DNA from 3 places in the Anoxybacillus sp. UARK-01 genome. Region 3 is predicted to be linked to each of the others. Evidence: riboswitches for the same ligand, from Rfam matches in the RefSeq annotation. Region 3 holds a riboswitch; each other region holds the start of a gene.

Region 1 (7,699 bases), on a different contig from region 3:
AGCTTGATGCTGATGGGGTCCATATTGGACAAGACGATGAACGGGCAGATGTCGTACGAAAAAAAATAGGAAATAAAATTCTCGGCGTTTCAGCTCATAATTTGGCAGAAGCGAAACGCGCCATTGAGCAAGGCGCTGACTATCTTGGAGTCGGTCCTATTTTTCCAACCAGCACAAAAGAAGATGCAAAAGAGGCACAAGGAACGGCCGTTCTTCGTCTTATGCGTGAGCATGGCCTGTCGATACCGATCGTGGGCATTGGCGGAATTACCGCGAACAACGCAAAGAAGGTTATTGCCGCTGGAGCAGACGGGGTGTCTGTCATTAGCGCGATCAGTTTAGCTCCTTCTCCTAAAAAAAGTGCGGAATGGCTGGCAAGAGCGGTTTCTGAAGCACTGAACGAATAAGGATGTCGATCATTGGACTACTCCATATTCCGACAGAAGACTATCGCCTCAAGGAACATGACGGGCATCGCTTCATGAGTTAGAGAGAGAAATGTCGGTTGGCATTGGCTAAAGCAGTGGAATCACAAGAATCTATGTGCTATTCTATACTTGTAAGTGGTTCTTGGAAAAACTGAAGATAGGGGATTGTGACAAGGAACACCGTCCGTTACGTAAAAGCTTCAACGTTCCCTTGTCTGTGCACGGTTCGAAGCAACGAAAACCGAGCCCAGTCGAACGTGTGAAGCGGACGAATGTACAAGCTTTCTTGTCGTTTCCCATTGGAACAACGGGGAAGGTCTGCTAGCTGAAAAATCGAAGGATGTTTCCATGTTCGCAGGAATCTCCCACTTCGAAGCGAAAGTGGTAGTAATTCAAAGATGATATGATATAATGGAAAAGGAAAAGACGAAAATGAAGCGCATGGAGTGAATGATATGAACATAGGATTTGGCGAGATTGCCTTGATCGTATTTTTTGCCCTGTTACTTTTCGGCCCGAAAAAGCTGCCGGAGCTTGGACAAGCAGCTGGAAAAACGCTCCGCGAATTTAAAAATGCTACAAAAGGCATCATGGATGACGAAGAACAGAAAACGAAAAAGCACGACTGAAAAAACCGCTTGGCATAGCCGAGCGGTTTTTTAGTCTAATTCACATTCTTTGAGGGGAACGACCTTTGTCTTTTTCACGATTTTATAGCCAAGCCAAACCGCTAAAAACAATGGCAGTCCAATGTAGGAAACGAGAATGCCGTACCAATCGATTGACTTCCCCATAAAGGCCCCATAGTTCTGTCCCAAAATGACAATCGTGCAAAGCACTAGAGCGAACAAGGGTCCAAATGGAAACCATTTGGCTTTATAAGGAAGATCATTGAGATCGCGCCCTTGCGCGGCATATGCTTTGCGGAAACGGTAGTGACTGACCGCGATGCCTAGCCACGCAATGAATCCCGACATACCAGAGGCATTTAATAACCATACATAAACGGTGCCATCGCCAAAGAAAGAAGCCAAAAAAGCAAGCGTTCCTAGTGAAGCTGTGACTAGTAATGCATTAACAGGAACACCGCGGTGATTTAGCTTGGCCAGAAATTTTGGCGCTTTTCCTTCTTTTGCTAGATCCCAAAGCATTCGAGTAGATGCGTACATACCGGAATTTCCGGCTGATAAAACCGCTGTTAAAATGACGGCGTTCATAACGGATGCAGCCAACGCAATGCCAGCTTTATCAAAGACGAGAGTAAATGGGCTGACCGTAACGTCGCTATTCGCTAGATTTTCATTTGTATACGGAATAAGCAGCCCGATTGCTAAAATAGCCAGTATATAAAATAGCAAAATACGCCAAAATACTTGACGAATGGCGCGAGGAATGTTTCGTTTCGGATCCTCGCTTTCACCGGCTGCAACCCCAAGCAGCTCTGTTCCTTGGAAAGAAAATCCTGCGGCCATAAAAATGCCGAGAGTCGCCATGAACCCACCATGGAACGGAGCGTCGCCGATGGTGAAGTTTCTAAATCCAACCGCTTCACCACCCATAATACCTACAATCATGAAAAAGCTGACAATAAGAAAAATAATAACCGTTACTACTTTAATAAGGGAAAACCAATATTCGGCTTCACCAAATCCTTTTACAGATAAATAGTTAAGTAAAAACATAATCACTAAGCATAATGCGCTCCATAAAAGTGAAGGGCTATTCGGAAACCAAAATTTCATGATCATAGTCACAGCCGAGAGTTCTGCGGCAATTGTAATGGCCCAGTTATACCAGTAGTTCCATCCTAAAGCAAATCCGAGAGCAGGATCGACAAATTTCGTTGCATACGTACTAAACGTTCCGGTAACGGGCATATAAGCGGCCATTTCCGCAAGGCTGGTCATCAAAAAATATACCATCACTCCAATCGCGATATACGCTATGAGCGCTCCACCCGGTCCAGCGGTATGAATCGCTCCGCCGCTTGCTAAAAACAACCCAGTACCAATCGTTCCCCCAAGAGAAATCATTGTTAGATGCCTTGTTTTTAGCTTTCGTTGCAGCTGGTTAGGCGAAGCCGGTGTGGCGGCTTCCTGTTTTTGCATGACGCTTTCCATGTTTTCATCGCTCCTTTTTTTCATGTTGTCATGGAAAGGAGCCGGGCAATAAAAAAAGCCGCCGAAGGAGATTCGGCGGCAATGCAATCATTACCCGTATCAACCCTTCCGTGAAGATAGCGCCCCACGGTTGCTTTACGCAAACCGTGACAGTGCTGCCCCTATTCGGTGACAGCCCCAGTTCGCACATCCAGAGAAATGTGCCAACTTCGGCGGCTTTTCCCTTCGAGCGAAGTCTTCAATGTTCTCTGCATCTCGTTCGCTGTACTCATAAAAGCCGCAACCTCTACCTCATCGGGTGAATGAGGATGCTATTCATTTTGTTCCATGATGATTATAAAACAATTTTTGTACAAAAACAATATTTATTTATGCTTCAATCGCAAAAAAGCCAAACCCTTCTATGTTTACTATATACGTGGAATAGAGCGAGAGGCATGGAACGATAGAAATCCTGTTTCGTGAACTACTCACCACTTAGCTAAAGCTTGAAGTGGGAGCTTCTCAGTTCCACGACGAAAGCCGCCTTTCGTCTCCCTGAGCGTGACTTCGGGTCGTTCCAACCCTAGATGTCCGACAATTCGGAGTTCTTTTGTACCTTGGATATTTTACGCATGGAAGGATCAGCTTGGTTTTCGCATTTTATTTTCTCCATGCAACCTCCTATATCCAGTTATGAAAGAACGACATAGGTTTATTTTACCACAGGGTCAGACAATTGAACAGGCAAAAGCCTGTCCTTGTCCGAAGTCGATTCATCTCCCACTTTCATCAAGCTTCGCAAGATTTAGAAATGGGAGACTTCTCGACTGAAGAATGTTAAAACGACCAATGGTAAATAAGCAAAGAAAAAAGGATTCACGATATAAGTGAATCCTTTTTTCTTTATTATTCTGACATTTCTACAAGTTTTTTCGATAATAATAACAGAACAAAGCCAAGAACAATGGTAATGCCGCCAATTAAGCTGAAAATTTCTAGATAGCCTAATGACTCCGTAAAAGCTGCTAATTGACCTGCTAAAATATTCGCGATACCAGTTGCTGATAACCAAACTCCCATTAGCAGGGAAGCGAGACGAATCGGTGCGATGCGGCTTGTAAGTGATAGCCCAACCGGTGATAGGCAAAGCTCACCAAGCGTATGCAAAAAGTATGTTAAAACAATAAATAATGCATTTGCTTTTACCGTAATGTGTTGCTCGTCGCTTCCGGTTTGCAGCAGAGCAGGAACCAAAACAGCAAATCCGAGACCAAGCAAAATCATACCTAATCCCATCTTTGTCGGAGCTGATAAATCACCGCGTTTAGAGTTAGCCAATTTTACCCATAATGCAGATAAAACGGGTGTTAATAGAACGATAAATAATGGATTTAATGATTGAAACCAAGAGGTTGGCATGGTCCAGCTGCCGATGGATTTATCGACGAACTTATCGGTATACAATGTAAGCGAGCTTCCTGCTTGTTCGAAGCCAGCCCAGAAAAAGACAACAAAGCACATTAAAATTAAGATCACACGAATGCGCTGTTTTTCTTTTTTTGTTAACGGCTCTTTTGGCGCAGTTGAAGCTGTTTTCTGTTTGCCAATCGGCTTTTTGCCGATTTCTCCTAGATAACGATTTCCTAATAGATTAAAAAATACTTGACCAATTATCATACCGATGGATGCGGCAAGGAAACCATATTTAAATCCATACTGCACGACGCCATTGACAGTCGTTTTAAAATAATCTTCAGCTAAAAATCCACAGATCAGCGGAGCAAAAAAGGCGCCGATGTTAATTCCCATATAGAAAATGGTAAAGGCTGCATCGCGGCGCTTGTCATTTGGTCCGTACAATTCACCGACAAGCGTCGAAATATTAGGTTTAAAGAAACCGTTTCCGATAATTAATAGTAAAAGCCCCGTATATAACCCTATTTTTGTATTGACCGCAAACAGTATAAGATTGCCGACGGCCATAATAATTCCGCCGATGGTAATAGCTAAGCGACGACCTAAAAAGCGGTCAGAAAGGTATCCACCGATAATAGGGGTAAAATAAACAATCCCTGTAAAGAACCCATAAATACTTACGGCGATTCTTTGATCAAATCCTAAACCGCCACTAATGGTTGCTGTCGTTAAATAAAGAACTAGGATCGCCCGCATTCCATAGTAGCTAAAACGCTCCCAAATCTCGGTGAAGAATAAAAGATAAAGCCCGGGAGGATGTTTTTTGCTTTGTTCCTGTTGCATCGGTTGAACCTCAGGTAATGCTCCCATTTTTCTTCCTCCTAAATTGATGATCGTGCAAAGAACATTTTATTTTATAAAATATCTATAAGTCAATAAAATTATATAGAAATAGAAAAATATAAACTTTTAAACTTATCTTTATCGATTTAATAGTGTTATTAATCTAAATATTATATTATTTGTATAATGAATCTTTCCATCATACTCTATATACTAGCTATTTCGTTCAATGGAACAGGGCATTCATGGTGCTTGTTCAATTCATACTCGTTTGAGGAAGAAATGTTGACCCATTCCATTGGATGGCATCGCTTAAATGAAAAGATCGAAAGGTTCGTTCCATTTTCTCTATAGTTTCTCCATATAAACGGAATAATAGTTCTATTTTTAGGCGATCCATGCGCCTTGGAAAATGTTTTGTATGGTCTTGAAAGCTTAGGATTATGGATAAAAAAGTGAACAAATAGTGGTCAAGTTTTCTGAGATGCGCTACGATAAGATACGGAAGGAGGAGAAAGATTGAAGAAATACCTCATCGCGCTTTTGACTGCTTTTGCGGTTCTCGTGTTAACGGGATGCCAATCATCTTCAGAAAAAATTCCAGCTATTGTTCAACGGGTCATTGATGGGGATACGTTAAAAGTTGCAGTCGGAAGCAAAGAAGAAACCGTCCGTTTGTTGTTGGTTGACACACCTGAATCTGTACATCCGACCAAGCCCGTGCAGCCGTTTGGCGTGGAGTCAAGTCAATATGTGAAGCAATTACTGCCATCAGGGACAAAGGTGGAGCTGGAATTGGATGTGAGAGAGCGAGACAAATACGGCCGGCTGCTAGCCTATGTATGGATCGGAAACAAAATGCTTAATGAGCTGCTGCTGGAGCAGGGCTATGCTCGGGTGGCTTACGTATTTGAGCCTAATACGAAATATGTCGATGAATTCCGGAAAATTCAGGAGAAAGCCAGGGAGAAGCAACTGGGGATTTGGTCAATAGAAAATTATGCAACAGATCAAGGATTTAACGATCAAGCTTCTTCTTCATCATCGTGCTCTAAGCCAATGATTAAAGGCAATATTTCAAAAAGCGGAGAAAAAATTTATCATGTTCCTGGAAGTCCGCAATATAAGGTAACAAAGGCAGAAAGAATGTTTTGTACTGAGAAAGAGGCACAAGATGCAGGATTTCGCAAACCGCTACGCTAAATCCCTCTCTCCATATTAAGGGGAGAGGGATTTAGTTTGAACTGGGAAGGGAAATCATAAAGGAAGTAACATGCTGATTGGAAGAGCAGGTGATTTGGCCGCCATGATCTTCAATAATTTTTTTACATACATACAGGCCGATTCCTGTGCCAAGCTTTTTCGTTGTGAAAAATGGCTCAAAGATGGCGTGAATGGCTTCCGAAGGAATCATTGGACCGTTATTAGAAATCATGATGGCAATCTTTCCGTCCATCAAAGACACATCAATATTGATCCGCCGCGGCTTTTCCTTTTCTTTGACCGCCTCGATGGAATTGAGAAGAATATTCATGATGACCTGTTTGAGCTGATTCCTATAGACAAATACAGTCAATGTTGAATCGATATTGGTAGACACATCGACATCTTCATCCACAAAGCTTGGGTACAGAAAGGATAGGATCTCTTCGAAAAACTCGGAAAGAGATACAGTCTCCTTTTTCTCTTCAACCGCTTCTTTTCTTGAAGCATGAAGAAATTGAGAAATGCGAAATTTCAATTGTTGGAGCTCATGTTCAATAATATCCAAATATTTTAAGGTTGGATGTTCAAATTTTAGCAGCTGAATAAACCCGATAATAGCCGTCAATGGATTGCGAAATTCATGAACGAAACTCGAAGACATTTGGCCAAGCAATGTGAGCCGATCTTTATGAGACTGAGAAATAAACAAGTTTCTTTTTTTGAATTTCCGCATCTTTTAGTTCGGTGTATTTTGTAACCGCATAAAACGAAAAACGATCAAATAAAGCGTTAATATCGTCAATTAATGGTTGAAGCTCGTCAATTGGAAGACCAGACTGCAACGCATACCGGATTAATAGACTTCGGCCGAGGTTTGTATTATAGACAAATTCACCGATATTCACATTTGCTTCTGCTCTTTCTTTTGCGATTTTTTCCGCCAGTGCTTGAATGTGTTCTGACGGAAGGGGATGGCTGAGCATTTCTTTCACAAGTTGAAAGAAAGATAGCCCGTTATGCTCTACTTGATCAATATATTTATCATTATCGGCGATACGCACATGGTTTCGCCAATGCGTTAGAAAATCAGATACATGCTCTTCTAGAAACGCAATTAGTTTTTCTTTTGAAGACTCCAAATCCACTCACCTCATTTATCCGCTCGCCATCGCATGTTATTATTATAAAAGGAAATAGCTAAAATGATAAAGAGAAATATTGCTAAATTTGCAGTTTTTACAATGCTCTATTGCTGAATGATATCATACAAAATTTTTTCGTCATTTTTCACAAGTTTCTCACAATATTTGTTTATAATATGTCAAGTGTTTCGCCTGAAAAGGAGGAGAACAATGAGACTTGCCCTTGTGCTTGCCTTTATGTTTGTCAGCTTGTTAATGGGGTGCGAACGACAGGAAGAGTTTACGCCGATTCCTAAACGGATGAAAGTGTTGATTAGTATAAATATTAAGGATGGCAGTGTCACATTTTTCGATTTAAAACGTGAAAAAAAATACGCCCAATGGGAGCTTGGTCAGCCTATTCAAGGAGGAGTGCTGCTGAATAACGGGAGCACGCTGCTGTTATACGGACATGAGCTGGACCGGGCATATGAGTATAATTTGGCAACTGGGAAAATGGAGAAGGAATGGAAAATAGGCAAGGGGATTATTAGTGCACTTGTTTCCAATGATCAACAGCATC
Region 2 (7,699 bases), on a different contig from region 3:
GTGATACAAAAAGTACCACGTCATTTCCATCCGCTTGTAGAAGTGAGCGTATTAGTGATTGATGATGGGTCAACCGATCAAACAGTAGCGGTGGCTAAAGAAGCAGGAGCGGACTATATATACAAAATGGGGCGCAATTGCGGGCTTGGCGCGGCCGTCAGAAAAGGATTGCAAGAATGCCTGCGCCTTGGTGCTGATATTAGCGTAATGATTGATGCGGATAACGAGTATCCAGCGGAGCAAATTCCGGAATTACTGGCTCCTATTTTTAAAGGGGAGGCAGATTATACGATGGGATCGCGTTTTCTTGGTGAAATTCGCGGAATGAAATGGCATCGCCGCATCGGCAATTATTTTTTCACATGTCTGCAATCTTTGCTCCTACGAACATGGATTTATGACGGCCAGTCGGGTATGCGCGCTTTTTCGCGTCAAGCAATGGAGCATGCGCATATTATTCATGACTATAATTATGCCCAAGTATTGACCCTTCATTTAGTTCGCAAAGGGTTTCGGATGAAAGAAGTGCCCATCCGTTATAAAGCAAGGACAACGGGCCGTTCGTTTATTAAGTTTTGGGCCTATATGTCAGCGGTTTTTCCGGCAATATGGAAAGAAATGAAGCGCCCTGTAAAAAAAGTCGACATCGACTTTACAGCCCATCGATTGCCCGATATGGTTAAAAAGCAATGCTCCTAGCGGGACAGAGCGCGGAATGGATAAACGCGCTTTTCTAAGAAAGGGAGGCTTCGCTCTTTTCAGTAATAAGATAGATTTCTTTCAATCGCAGCTTCGTATGACAAACGCGGCATGGTCGGCTGCCGAAAAGCGGGTGATGGGCTCTGTCGTCTATCTAAAATGCAGCTGAAAGATTGAACGAGCTCCATGGTAGGAAGGCAGGTCCACAGGCTTGCCTTTTTGTCACGCATTCGCGTGATGAAGATTGGAACAGCACGGCTTTCAGACCTATTCGTGGGTTGGCCAAGCATTGTTGTTCGGATGCCCGACGGTGGAAAAAGCTCTAAGCTTTATATCGAGGTAAACCTATCAATATCAAGTTGCATGAATGCATACAGTGCATGATTGACAGGAATCGTGATAATCATTATCATTGAATATGTGGGAGGAGATCATTGGATGAAGGCGATGCGCTTATTTTTTTGTTTGTTATTGATATTCATTCTCAATTACGTTCCGAACCATGTTTTGGCTTATTCATACGGTGATCCAAATCAAGAAAAAATAGCAGAGGCTTATAAACAAATGGCTGAAAAGCTGAATCAGGAGCCGCCAAACTTTTCTGAAGCCAAAACGATTTTTGAAACGGTGAAGGAAGAAATTGAGATGCATATGGGGGAGGAGCCAGTGGAAACGGTGCTGGCTGATATTAAGAAAAAAGATAAAGAAGCGACTATAAAAGATATGAAGAAAGTTCTTGTTTTAAATATTGCCCGCCGTCTTGAAAATATTGAGGAGAATTTTGACCAGTACGAAACAAGTAAACGATTATTAGCGAAAGCGTTTGCTACATATGAAGCCCTTTCTCCCGCTGTTCAATCGCAAGACGCTGAGCTTGATCAACGGTTGCGGGACGAGTTTAATAAAGCGCTGCAATCATTAGGAAATCCGGGATTGTTTGGCGTCGGTCAAAAACAATCGAATGTTGAGCAATTTAAAAAAAGCGAACAAACGATTTTGAGCTCGCTGCAAAAGCAGTTTGCATTGAAAAGCTTAAAAGTTGGGCATTTTTCAGAGAACGCCACTGAAAAAAAGGAAACGGCATCAAGTCAAAACGAATGGACAGATTTATCGAAGGTAAAAAACTGGCTTCCGCTTCTTGTATTAGTGGCGGCTATTGTTGCGGTTGTCATCTATGCCGTGCGCCGGAAACGAAACTGACCGTTTAGAAAGGAGAGCTGCTGATGGAGGTTCAAGCGCTGTTAATTACGTTTCGTGAAGTATTAGAGGCCCTGCTTATCGTCGGAATTATTACCTCTTATTTAAAGAGAGTGAATCATACGAAATATACGAAATATGTATGGCTGGGGGCCGGCTTGGCGGTGCTGGCAAGCGCTGGAGTGGCTCTTCTTTTTCAGGTCGTTTTTACCGGGTTTGCGGCAATGGGCAGCGAAATGTATTTAAAAGTTTCGATTATGCTTGTTTCGACCATCTTATTGACACAAATGGTGTTTTGGATGGCTGAGCATAGCCGCGACATGAAAAGAAATATGGAAGGAAAGATGGATCGCTTTATTACTACAGGAAATGTCATTGGGATGGTGATCCATTCGTTTTTAGTGGTGCTCCGTGAGGGGGTTGAAACGGTCTTTTTCTTTGCAGCCATCACAGGAGGAAATATCAGTGCCGCTATGCAAGGCTGGGGAGCCATTACTGGTGTGCTGCTTGCTGCGCTAGTAAGCTATTTCTTCTTTAAAGGAACGATGCGCATTCCGCTCAAAACCTTTTTTAAAGTCACAGGAGCTTTTATTCTATTGATTGCAGCCGGTCTGCTCGTTCAAGCGATTTCAATGCTGCAAGATTTAAATATTATTGGTAGCGTGATGCCTCATGTATATGATTTAACATGGCTGCTGCCTGAACATCCTATTGATTATGAGCACTATATTCGCGATCACGGGGTGCATCCGCTGCTTTCAGGGAACATCGGCGTCTTTTTAAAAGCGTTATTTGGCTATTCAGCGATGCCTTCTCTTGAAGAAATCGTTGCTTATATTGGTTATTTTGTCGTCATTTCTTTGCTCATTAATAGTCGACACGCAAAAAAGGGGGAACCAACAAGCGCTGATTCGCAAACGCTTGAACCCAAAACGAAGCAAATTATGTAAAAAGTACAGGACATAAAGGTCTTGTACTTTTTCATTTGTGAAGGTGAATGAGATGAAAAAATATTTTCTGGGAAATCATCGATATATGTCATATTTTGGTTTTTTAGCACTGGTTTTGCTGTTTGGAATTGAAATCTACTATGCAAGTCCATATGCTGCATCGTGGGACCAAGTGGATTTTGCCTTTGCTTTAGACCGCTATGATTTATTAGCGATGCAACCTCATTTTCCTGGCTATCCTTATTTTGTTTTGGGAGGAATGCTCGTTCATTCGTTTGTCGCTAATCCGGCAAAAGCTTTATCCGTTTTTAATGTGATGATGCTCGCATCAGCTTCAGTGCCTATTTTTTTGCTGGCAACACAATATAGTTCAAAAGAAAAAGCATGGATTGTTACAGTGCTAGTGCAATCAGCTAGCTATGTCGTATTGATTTGTCTTCAGCCGATGTCGGACGGAGCGGCATTAGCGGTTTTATGGTGGTATCTATGGGCGATTGAGCGGGCCAAAACTAGGCTTTCTTGGCACGCTCAACTATTGTCTTTGTTTGTATTTAGTTTGCTGTTAGGCATCCGGCTTTCATACGCTCCTTTTGCCCTTGCTTTCGCTTTTGTATGGTATGAAGATTGGCGAAAATATCGAAAAATCTCTCGTTTGTTGCTCTTTATTTTTTTGGCCGCCATGTTTCAATCCATTTGGATCATAGGGGTTGCTATGACAGAAGGAGGCTTGATGAGCTTTATTAAACTGGCTTTTTCGTTTACGAATGGGCATTTTCAGGAATGGGGAGGAACGGCCGCAACGGATCAGCAGTCGCTTTGGGAGCGAACAAGCTATTTTTTATTTCATAATATGGTTTGGATTGGTCTCTCTAGTCGTACTTTCGTCTTGTTGACAATATATATCGCGTTATTCGTTTGGGCGTTTTACTCTGTCCGACGCTTCTCTTTTCCGCGCTGGCTGCTTATTTGCATTTTTATGTATGGGATTTGGGCTTTGTTTGCTCAAAATATTGAGAAGCCGCGCCATGCTCTTCCCATTGTTCACTTTTTACTTTTTTATGGATGGCTTCGTTTTTTGGACAGAGGGATGCCGGCGTATAAGAAGCTGTTTACTCTCGCTGTTCTTGTGATCCAGCTTGTTGTTGGCACATGGAACTTGCGTGAGCAAGCCTTACACTTGCCAGCCACCTATCAATTAGCATATGATTTACAACAGAGGAAGGAACGGTTTGTTTTGTACACATGGGAAGAAGCGAGGGTGCTCGAATACCTTCGTGTCACCTTTCCGTATGAACAAGCCTTACATTTTTCATTTTTTTTACAACATCAAACGAACTATCCACATGCTAAAATTTATATAACGGATCATGTAGTGAAGGGATTCCAGTCACAAGGTGTATCGCTGACCGGACATTTGCGGAAAATCAAAACGTATGATTCAAGTAAGCTGGCGGATCCGGTATACGGCAAAATTACACTTTATGAATGGAAAGACTAAGCATTGGAGTGATTATGATGCATGATCACTTAAAAGAGAAGCTATCGTTTTTGCCAGAGCAGCCCGGCTGCTATTTAATGAAAGATAAAAATGGCACAGTGATTTATGTAGGAAAAGCGAAAGTATTAAAAAACCGTGTTCGTTCTTATTTTACTGGAACGCATGATGGAAAGACGCTGCGCCTTGTGAATGAAATAGCGGATTTTGAATATATTGTGACCTCATCAAATATTGAAGCGCTTATTTTAGAAATGAATTTAATCAAAAAATACGATCCAAAATATAATGTCATGCTCAAAGATGATAAAAGCTATCCATTTATTAAAATTACAGCTGAGGAGCATCCACGTCTCATTATTACAAGAAAGGTAAAAAAAGATCGCGGCAAATATTTTGGACCGTATCCGAACGTGCAGGCTGCAAATGAGACTAAAAAATTGCTCGATCGCATGTATCCGCTTCGCAAGTGCGCGTCCCTGCCGAACCGCGCCTGTCTTTATTATCATATGGGACAATGTCTCGCTCCGTGTATCTATTCGGTTTCGGAACAACAAAATAAAGAAATAGTGGAACAGATTGTCCGTTTTTTAAACGGGGGACACCAAGACATAAAAAAAGAATTGGTTGAAAAAATGAACAAAGCAGCAGAAGCCCTTGAATTTGAACGAGCTAAAGAATACCGTGATCAAATTGCGCATATTGAAGCGATGATGGAAAAACAGAAAATGACGATGAAGGATTTTGTTAACAGAGATGTGTTCGGCTACTCCTATGACAAAGGATGGATGTGCGTCCAAGTCTTTTTTATTCGTCAAGGAAAGCTAATCGAGCGGGATGTTTCGATCTTTCCGCTGCATCAAGATCCCGATGAAGAGCTGCTCACATTTTTAGGACAATTTTACTCCAAGGAGAATCATTTTAAGCCAAAAGAAGTAATCCTGCCGCTTGAGGTTGACGGAAGTTTGGCTGAGCAGTTGCTCCAGGTGCCTGTTATTCAGCCGAAAAGAGGAAAGAAAAAAGAGCTGGTCGATCTTGCGAGTAAAAATGCAGCGATCGCTTTAAAAGAGAAGTTTTATCTTATTGAACGCGATGAAGAACGAACGGTTAAAGCGGTTGAAAACTTAGGAGTTGCGTTGAACATTCCAACACCGCATCGAATCGAAGCGTTTGATAATTCTAATATCCATGGGGCTGATCCGGTTTCGGCGATGGTGGTGTTTATCGACGGCAAGCCTGAGAAAAAAGAATATCGCAAATATAAAATTAAAACTGTGAAGGGGCCAGATGATTATGAATCAATGCGCGAGGTTGTACGGCGGCGATATAGCCGTGCTTTAAAGGAACGCCTTCCTCTTCCGGATTTGATTTTAATTGATGGAGGAAAGGGACATCTGGCGGCTGTTCGCGATGTGTTAGAAAATGAGTTGGGCTTGGAAATTCCGCTTGCCGGTCTTGTAAAAGACGACAAGCATCGCACATCGGAATTAATCATGGGAGATCCACCACAAATCGTGCCATTGTCGCGAAACAGCCAAGAATTTTATTTGCTGCAGCGCATTCAGGATGAAGTCCATCGTTTTGCTATTACGTTTCATCGCCAGACGCGAGGAAAATCGTTATTTCAGTCCGCGCTTGACCACATTCCGGGAGTTGGAGAAAAGCGAAAAAAAGCGCTTCTTAAGCATTTTGGCTCTTTAAAAAATATAAAAGAAGCGACGATTGAGGAGCTGCAAAAAGCGGCGATTCCTCGCGCAGTTGCTGAAAAAATTTATGAAAAGCTGCGAGAATAGTATTGTCAATTGGAGAAAAAGCTGATACAATCACCTTAATTGCATATTTATACACTTCTAAGCACAGAAGTGAAGATAGAGGCGCGAACTTCAAGAGTAGGCATTTGGAGGAAAATGGGTTCCAAAGAAAAATGCCGAAAGGGGAGGCTCGCCGAAGTGGGGGAAGTCTCATTGCTTTTCCTGCTGGTCCTGCGTTTAAGAAATGTAGGACTGTCAAGATGACCCATCTTGGAGAGCTATCTCACTGTGTGGAGCGAATTCGTTTCTTTTCTTATTTCGTTATGCACAGCAATGAGAAGCCTCTCATTGCTGTTTTTTATTTGTTTCTATACCGGTATGGATGCTGAAATCAACATTTTAAGAACAAGGGATGAGAAAAATGGGAATGATTGTGCAAAAATTTGGCGGAACGTCTGTAGGATCTATTGAACGTATTCAGCATGTCGCTGATCGAGTAATGAGCGAGGTGCAAAAAGGACATCAAGTGGTCGTTGTCGTTTCAGCGATGGGAAAGACGACGAATCAGCTTGTGGATTTAGCCAAACAGCTAACGTCCCAACCTAGCAAGCGGGAGCTGGATATGCTTCTTTCGACAGGGGAGCAAGTGAGTATTGCCCTATTAGCGATGGCTTTGCAAGAAAAGGGGTATGCAGCTGTTTCTTTAACGGGCTGGCAAGCTGGAATCAAGACAGAGACTGTTCATGGCAATGCTCGCATTATAGATATTGACACAACGAGAATTCATCAATATTTGCAAGCAGGACAAATCGTCATTGTGGCTGGTTTTCAAGGAGTGACGGAAAAGGGAGATATCACGACTCTTGGTCGCGGCGGTTCTGACACGACAGCTGTAGCTTTAGCGGCCGCTCTACAAGCGGATAAGTGCGATATTTATACAGATGTGACAGGAGTGTTTACTACCGATCCGCGTTATGTAAAAGCAGCGAAAAAGCTAGAGGAAATTTCCTATGATGAGATGCTAGAGCTGGCCAATCTTGGAGCAGGAGTGCTTCATCCGCGGGCTGTAGAGTTTGCTAAAAATTATCAAGTATTGCTGGAAGTTCGTTCGAGTATGGAGGAAGAGAGCGGAACAACGGTAAAGGAGGATGTTTCAATGGAACAGCATTTAATTGTCAGAGGGATTGCTTTTGAAGATCAAGTAACAAAAGTGACGGTCCAAGGGCTCCCGCACGAGTTGCCTATGTTGCCAACCGTTTTTACAGCGTTAGCGAATCGCGGGATTAATGTCGATATTATTATTCAAAACACAACCAATAGCGGAGCAGCAGCTGTGTCGTTTTCCATTCGCACAGAGGATTTGCCTGAGACTTTGCAAGTGTTGGAATCATTCAAGGGAGCAAAGATAGAATATGAAAGCCAACTGGCCAAAGTATCGATTGTCGGCTCAGGAATGATCTCTAATCCAGGTGTAGCTGCACAAATGTTTCAAGTGTTAGCGGATAAAGGGATTGAAATAAAAATGGTCAGCACGTCCGAAATCAAAATTTCAACCGTCGTGTCTCAAGAAAATATGGTTGCAGCAGTAGAAGCGTTGCATACGGCGT
Region 3 (7,699 bases):
GTATCTGCTTTATGATGAGGCTGATTTGGAGAAAAAGGCGGAGAAAATCGCGCTTGGCTTAACGATCGGTTCATGGACCGAATTGCCGTTTTTGGAAAAAGAACAACTGCGTAAACATAAAGGAACGGTTGTGCATGTGCAACCGCTTGAAGAAAGCGAACGTGCCAATCAATATTTCGGAAAACGCTTGAAGCGGGGAATGGTCAAGATCGCTTACCCAAGCGCCAACTTCAGCGTCGATTTGCCCGCTGTTTTGACGACGGTGTTTGGGAAATTGTCATTAGATGGCACGATTAAGCTGATAGATTTAGAGTTTTCTGATGATCTAAAGAAAGCATTTCCTGGTCCTCGCTTTGGCATTAAGGGAATTCGCGCAAAGCTGGATGTTTATGACCGCCCGCTGTTAATGAGCATTTTTAAAGGTGTGATCGGGCGCGATTTGTCCTATTTATCCGAGCAACTGAGACAGCAGGCGCTTGGAGGCGTAGATCTTGTCAAGGATGATGAAATTTTATTTGAAAATGAACAGGCGCCATTCGAAAAGCGAATTGCGGCAGGAAAAAAAGTCTTGCAGCACGTATATGAAGAGACAGGGCATAGAACGCTTTATGCGGTGAATCTTTCGGGAAAAACGTTTGAGTTAAAAGAGAAAGCGAAGCGAGCGGTGGAGCTTGGCGCTGATTTGCTGCTGTTCAACGTGTTCGCGTATGGACTGGACGTATTGCAAGGATTGCGGGAGGATGAGGAGATTTCCATTCCGATTATGGCGCATCCGGCGTTTAGCGGGGCGTTGACTCCGTCGGAATTTTACGGTGTAAGCCATCCTTTGTTGCTTGGCAAGCTCGTTCGCATGGCAGGGGCGGATTTTTCCTTGTTCCCGTCTCCATATGGAAACGTTGCTCTGGCCAAGGAAGACGCAAGTGGCATTGCCCATGAATTAACGAAGGAAGATGTATTTGTACAAACGTTTCCTGTTCCGTCTGCCGGCATTCATCCAGGACTGGTTCCGCTCCTTATCCGCGATTTTGGCATCGACAGCGTCATTAATGCAGGAGGCGGGGTGCATGGACATCCAGAGGGAGCGGCAGGAGGAGGAAAGGCATTTAGCGCCGCAATCGCGGCAGTATTAGCTGGAAAGCCTTTAAGTGAGGCGGCAAAAGAAAACCATTCATTGCAAAAAGCCATTGCTTTATGGGGCACTTAAGAGGTGAAAGTATGACGAAACCGATAATTTTTTGCGATTTCGATGGCACGATTACAAATAATGACAACATTATAGCGATTATGAAGCAATTTGCTCCGCCGCAATGGGAAAGCATCAAAGAGGATGTGCTCGCGCAGCGCTGCTCTGTTCAAGCTGGCGTCGGAGCGATGTTTTCGCTTCTTCCTTCCCGGCTAAAAGAAGAGATTACGAGTTTTATTTTAGGCACTGCCCAAATTCGCGATGGTTTTCGTGAATTTGTCTCCTTTACAAAGGAGCGAGGCATTCCGCTCTATGTCGTTAGCGGCGGAATCGATTTTTTCGTTTATCCGCTTTTAGAGGGACTTATTGAAAAAGACGCGATTTTTTGCAATGGTTCGGACTTTAGCGGGGAAACGATTCGCATTACATGGCCGTATGCGTGTGATGACCATTGCCGTAATGGCTGCGGCTGCTGCAAGCCGTCGTTGTTAAGAAAGCTAGCAACACCAGAGGCAACGAAGATCGTCATTGGTGATTCCGTGACAGATTTAGCGGTCGCCCAGCTTGCCGATCACGTGATTGCCCGTGATTTTCTGTTGCAAAAATGTGCGGAGCTGGACCTGACCCATACGCCGTTTACGACGTTCTTTGATGTCATTGAATCTTTGAAAAGGATGGAGGTGAGCGCATGAGCGATTTATTGAAGAAATGGGAAGAGCTTGCTGATGTCAAAGCAGAACTGGCTTCCCGCGATTGGTTTTTGGGAACAAGCGGGAATCTATCGATCAAGGTGGCTGATCAGCCGCTAACCTTTTTCGTTACGGCCAGCGGAAAAGATAAACGAAAACAAACAAATGATGATTTTCTTCTTGTCGACGCTTTGGGCAATCCGGCTGAGTCGACCCATTTAAAGCCATCGGCTGAAACCTTGCTGCATGTGGAAATTTATAATAAAACGAACGCTGGCTGCGTGCTTCATGTTCATACGATTGATAATAATGTCGTCTCTGAACTGTACGGGGATGATGGGGAAGTCATTTTTACCGGCCAAGAAATGATTAAAGCGTTTGGTCTTTGGGAGGAAGATGCGGTTTTCCGCATTCCGATTATTCGGAATCATGCGCACATTCCGACGCTTGCCTCTGAGTTTTCGCAGCACGTCTCGGCAGATAGCGGAGCGGTGCTGATTCGCAACCACGGTATTACCGTATGGGGAAAAAGCTCCTTTGAAGCGAAAAAGTTTTTAGAAGCGTGCGAGTTTTTGTTTAGCTATCATGTTAAGCTGCTTATGCTAAAAGGTCACAAAGTATTCACTTCATAGATTTTAAAATGATAATGGAGGGATGAAAAATGGCAGTTATTAAAATTAGAAACACAGGTGAATGGATCAAAGGTCATGAGAATGTAGGGAGCTTTCTAGAAAAGCAAGGCGTTCTGTATGAACATTGGGAGATTAGCAAGCTGCCAAATCACTTAAAAGAAAAGTTTGTTTTGAGTGACGAAGAAAAAGAGGAAATTTTAGGGGTTTTTAAAGATGATATTGAGGATTTAGCAACAAGAAGAGGCTATAAAGCGTGGGATGTTGTCGCTTTATCAGATGCGACTCCGAATTTAGAGGAGTTATTGAAGAAATTTGAACAAGTGCATATTCATACGGAGGATGAAGTGCGCGCCATCGTCGCGGGTCACGGCATTTTCATTATTAAAGGCGACGAACAAACAGGATATTTTGAAGTGCAGCTGGAAGCTGGCGATGTCATTTCCGTGCCAGAAGGAAATCCGCATTTCTTCACATTAATGGAAGACCGCCAAGTGGTAGCTGTTCGTTTGTTTATTGATCCATCTGGCTGGGTTGCCCATCCTTATGAGGAAAAAGAAGAAGCTGTTCAATAACCAACAAGCGCAGGAATCTTAAGCGATTCTTGCGCTTTTTGATGGATGTAATCGAATCTATTCGTCGAGCAGCTTTCTAGCACTGAAACGAATGGCAGAAGAACGTGCGAAATGGACGGTGTAGATCGGGGCGTTTCATTGACAAAGAGAGGATTTTTCGCTACAATGGCTTCGAATTCGACCGATAAAGGATTTGATGACAAGTGGCGGATAGAGAGGAAATTTTGCAATCATTAAAGCTATTTATTGTGCTGTCAAGAGCGTACCGTGCTGTTAATGATCAAGTAAATAAATCCATTCAGTCGTTCGGCGTGAACCCTACGGAGTTCGCTGTGTTGGAATTGCTATATCATAAGGGGGATCAGCCATTGCAGCAAATTGGCGGGAAAATTTTACTGGCAAGCGGCAGCATCACATATGTTGTCGATAAATTAGAGCAAAAAGGGCTGATTATGCGCAAAGCATGTGAAAAGGACCGCCGTGTAACTTATGCTTCGATTACGGATAAGGGAAAAGCTTTTATTGAAAAGGTATTTCCGGAGCATGAACAAACGATCCATGAAACACTTTCCGGATTAACGATTGAAGAGAAAGAACAGGTTATTGAGTTATTGAAAAAAATGGGATACGGTGCGAAACAGCAATAAGTACAGATGGTGAAAGCGCCAGCGGATCAAAGGTTCGCTGGCGCTTTTTTATAATGGGTGGCGGGCGCGCGTTCTTTTTTGATAAAGAGAGAGGAGAGACTATAGATAAAAGAAAGAGAGGGAGAACCCCCTCTCTTTTGGATCAAGCTGACAGTCTTTTTTTCGCGTTTTCTTCTTTTTCTGCTGCTTTTTTCACAAGCGGATAAAAAATGATGCCGCTTGCGAGCAACACAATGCCAAGCATGAAGGTTTTGATGTCAGATGTTCCCGCGATAATGACCCAGATGGAATAAATAGTGGCCAGTGCTGCAATGACTCCATCCGTGATTCGCTGCTTTGTATTGGTTTTATATGTCTCTCCTGTCCATGTGAGTTTGAGCTGAAAGACAGAAGCGATAAAGTAAGGAACAAGATAAGCGAGTGTCGCAATATAAATGACAAAATCAAAGGCAGCTGACATCGAATGAGAGATCGTTGAGAAAATGAAAATTTGCGCTAATCCATTTGATAAAATTAAAGCGAATTTCGGCATTCCTTTTTTGTTTTCTTTTAAGAAAGAAGGGATAAACAAACCTTGCTTCGCGGCTTGATACGGAACCTCCGCGCTTAGCAGCACCCAGCCGAGCGTCGAGCCAAGAAGGCTGATAAGGCCAAGTCCAGCTAAGATGTATGCGCCGCTTGGCCCTAAAATGGTTTGAATCGCATCCACTAAAGGCTTCTCTGAATGAATCAACTGTTTTTGCGGCAGCAAGCCCATTACAAGCACACTTATGCCAATGTAAATGATGAGAGCAATCAGCAAACCAAGAATGGTTGCCCGTTTGACATCTGTTTGCTTGCGTGCACGTGAAGCGAACACAATCGCAGATTCCACTCCGACAAATGCCCATAATGTCGCAATAGCCGCGCTGTTCACTTGTCCGAACAGGCTAACGGCATGGCCTGCTTCATCGTAACGCGGAGCGACAACAGAGCCGATGTTGTTTTTATCAAATGCAAATAAGCTAATGGCAATAAATAAAAAGAAGCCGAGCACCTTTGCCGAAGTGGCTATGAAATTTAGTTTTCCAGCTCCCTCGATGCCGCGCAAAATAATAAAGTGCATTCCCCATAATAGAGCGGTACAAACCATAAATGTAAGGAGGTTGCCGAGTTTGATCGGTGTAGCGCCTACCATAAATACGGTTTGTTTGCTTGTTAAAATCGGAAAGAATGTGGATAAATAACTCGTAAATGTCGTAATAATAGCTACGTTTCCAGCAAAATTTCCAATCCAATAGCCCCAGGAAGACATAAATCCCGATAAAACCGAGGCGTTTGATCTCTTTGGAAACAATTCCTTCGCGTAAATTTGCGGCCCGCCATTTAACTCAGGCTTGCGAATCGCTAAATTGCCAAAGACAAGAGCGGTCATTAGCACTCCGCCACCTGTTAATAGCCAAGCTAAAATGACCCCTAAAGGGCTCGCGGCTTCTGAAAGTGAACGAGGAAGCATAAAAATTCCTGATCCAACCATATTCCCAACGACAAGCGCCGTTAATACCCAGAGACCTAGTTTATTTTGCTGCAAGATAACCCCTACTCCTTTCTGATTTGCGCATTTATCAAAAAAAAAATACACCCTTAAGTTTTCAACGGGTGCATGTGACATCCGCATCGAACTTAATGTAGATAGCGCTCCATCGCTTCCATTAAGCGATGGCAGTCCTGACTCTATTCGAATGCAGGCCCAGCTTGCGGCGCCAGAGTACGCTGCAAACTTCGGCAATGAATCCTTTCGTTTGAAGTCATCGGTTCCTCTGTCCCTCATTCAAACTACTTTTATCCATTGCAACCTCTATCTCATCTAAGTTGACGAGAAGAAAAAATATTCAATTACCTTGATAATCATACACGATTCGACAATATTCGTCAATATGCTTTTATCTGAAGCATGAACAGGAATTTTTAGCAAACAAGTGGAATATAACTAAGGTTAGAAATTTTTGAGGAAAAGGAAGGGATGGATTTGAAGTTTTCCGAGTTTCTATATAAACGCCCTGACATGGAAAAACTAAAGACAGAATTTCAAGCGGCATTGCAGGCGTTTCAGCAGGCCCTGCATGCGGAAGAGCAGGATGAAGCGATGAAGCAAATCAATAAACTGCGCAACGAATTTAGCACGATGGCGCAAATTTGCTATATTCGCCATACGGTTGATACAAATGATGATTTTTATAAGCAGGAGCAAGATTTTTTCGATGAGGTGGATCCGATTGTCAAAGGCCTTGTCAACGAATATTATGAGGCGCTCGTCGCCTCCCGATTTCGTTCGGAGCTCGAAAAACGCTGGGGAAAACAGTTATTTGCACTTGCGGAAACAGAGCTTAAAACGTTTTCTCCTGAGATTGTCGCGGATTTACAGTTAGAAAATAAGCTAGCAAGCGAGTATACGAAATTGGTAGCCTCCGCAAAAATTTTATTTGAAGGACAAGAATACACGTTGGCACAGCTGCAGCCGTTTGTGGAGTCGCCTGATCGGCAAATGCGGAAGCGGGCAAATGAAGCGCGATTTGCCTTTTTTGAAACGCATGAGGAACAATTTGACGATATTTACGATCAGCTTGTCAACGTGCGGACAAGCATTGCAAAAAAACTAGGGTTTAACAACTTTATTGAACTTGGATATGCAAGGTTGGGACGGACCGATTATGATGCTGAAATGGTTGCGCGATTCCGTGGGCAGGTGAAAGCTTATATTGTGCCGTTCGCAGAAAAGCTGTATGAACGCCAGAGGAAAAGAATTGGCGTCGAGAAGTTGAAATATTACGATGAAGCATTTTCATTCCCGACGGGCAATCCGACTCCAAAAGGGGATGCAAAGTGGATTATCGAAAACGGCCGAAAAATGTATGAAGAGCTGTCACCAGAAACAGGCGAGTTTTTCCGGTTTATGATTAAAAATGAATTGATGGATCTTTTGGCCAAAAAAGGGAAAGCAAGCGGTGGTTACTGCACATATATAGAAGAATATCAAGCGCCATTTATTTTTTCGAATTTTACTGGTACGTCCGGCGATATTGATGTTCTCACCCATGAAGCGGGCCACGCTTTTCAAGTGTATGAAAGCCGCCATTACGAAATTCCAGAGTATAATTGGCCGACGTTAGAGGCGTGTGAAATCCATTCCATGAGCATGGAGTTTTTCACATGGCCATGGATGGAGCTGTTCTTTAAAGAAGATACGAAAAAATATCAATTTCATCATTTAAGCTCGGCTGTGCTGTTTCTGCCATACGGGGTGGCGGTTGATGAATTCCAGCACTTCGTTTATGAAAATCCGGAGGCAACACCAGCGGAACGGAAGAGAAAATGGCGGGAAATCGAACGAAAATACATGCCAACAAGGGATTACGATGGCCATGATTATTTGGAGCGCGGCGGTTTTTGGCAACGGCAAAGCCATATTTATACAACGGCTTTTTATTATATTGACTATACCCTTGCGCAAATGTGTGCGTTTCAGTTTTGGAAGCGTTCAAGAGAAAATTATCAGGAAGCGTGGCGCGATTATTTAACGCTTTGCCGTGAGGGAGGAAGCAAGTCATTTACCAAACTTGTACAAGTCGCTCATTTAATATCGCCATTTGAAGATGGTTGCGTTCAGTCGGTTATGGAAGAAATTGAGCAGTGGTTGAACAGCGTGGACGACAAACAGCTGTGAAAAATGGGAGGATGTCCTAAAAGGAAGCGGTTTATATATGCCCAAATGATCGGTTGTTTTCGTTTGAAGGCTGACCATACTTTTTTGGTCAGCTTTTTTCTATAAGAGGATAGGAAGCAACTGTTGTAGGATTTCTTCCTTTTTTTGTCGAGCTCATGTAGAAATGCAAAGGGAATAGGATATGAAGAAAAGGAGAGAAAGATAAGGAACATTCGCAAAGCCACGAACGTTTAGGCGGAACGATGGTCGGAGAAGAGACGCTCAACATTGGTG

What was found. Region 3 has a riboswitch for lysine ahead of B6A27_RS17870 (amino acid permease). Riboswitches for the same ligand answer to the same signal wherever they lie in the genome.
Region 1: linked by a shared signal. The riboswitch ahead of B6A27_RS17630 (amino acid permease) and the one ahead of B6A27_RS17870 (amino acid permease) in region 3 are both predicted to bind lysine.
Region 2: linked by a shared signal. The riboswitch ahead of B6A27_RS10755 (aspartate kinase) and the one ahead of B6A27_RS17870 (amino acid permease) in region 3 are both predicted to bind lysine.

The regions. Positions count from the first base shown of each region.
Region 1 covers NZ_NASY01000056.1:45,997-53,695, forward strand. Annotated here, with positions in the region: gene thiE (thiamine phosphate synthase) at 1-407, shown strand, start outside; gene B6A27_RS17625 (twin-arginine translocase TatA/TatE family subunit) at 884-1,057, shown strand; gene B6A27_RS17630 (amino acid permease) at 1,088-2,548, opposite strand; lysine riboswitch at 2,658-2,845, opposite strand; gene B6A27_RS17635 (peptide MFS transporter) at 3,437-4,816, opposite strand; gene B6A27_RS17640 (thermonuclease family protein) at 5,309-5,992, shown strand; partial or broken gene B6A27_RS17645 (histidine kinase N-terminal domain-containing protein) at 6,024-7,134, opposite strand; gene B6A27_RS17650 (YncE family protein) at 7,348-7,699, shown strand, end outside.
Region 2 covers NZ_NASY01000042.1:212,693-220,391, forward strand. Annotated here, with positions in the region: gene B6A27_RS10725 (glycosyltransferase family 2 protein) at 1-699, shown strand, start outside; gene B6A27_RS10730 (hypothetical protein) at 1,138-1,899, shown strand; gene B6A27_RS10735 (FTR1 family iron permease) at 1,923-2,846, shown strand; gene B6A27_RS10740 (nucleoporin-interacting protein) at 2,899-4,344, shown strand; gene uvrC (excinuclease ABC subunit UvrC) at 4,362-6,134, shown strand; lysine riboswitch at 6,203-6,381, shown strand; gene B6A27_RS10755 (aspartate kinase) at 6,514-7,699, shown strand, end outside.
Region 3 covers NZ_NASY01000057.1:27,840-35,538, forward strand. Annotated here, with positions in the region: gene mtnW (2,3-diketo-5-methylthiopentyl-1-phosphate enolase) at 1-1,204, shown strand, start outside; gene B6A27_RS17850 (2-hydroxy-3-keto-5-methylthiopentenyl-1-phosphate phosphatase) at 1,216-1,875, shown strand; gene B6A27_RS17855 (methylthioribulose 1-phosphate dehydratase) at 1,872-2,504, shown strand; gene B6A27_RS17860 (1,2-dihydroxy-3-keto-5-methylthiopentene dioxygenase) at 2,534-3,076, shown strand; gene B6A27_RS17865 (MarR family winged helix-turn-helix transcriptional regulator) at 3,280-3,723, shown strand; gene B6A27_RS17870 (amino acid permease) at 3,866-5,293, opposite strand; lysine riboswitch at 5,388-5,571, opposite strand; gene B6A27_RS17875 (M3 family oligoendopeptidase) at 5,732-7,426, shown strand.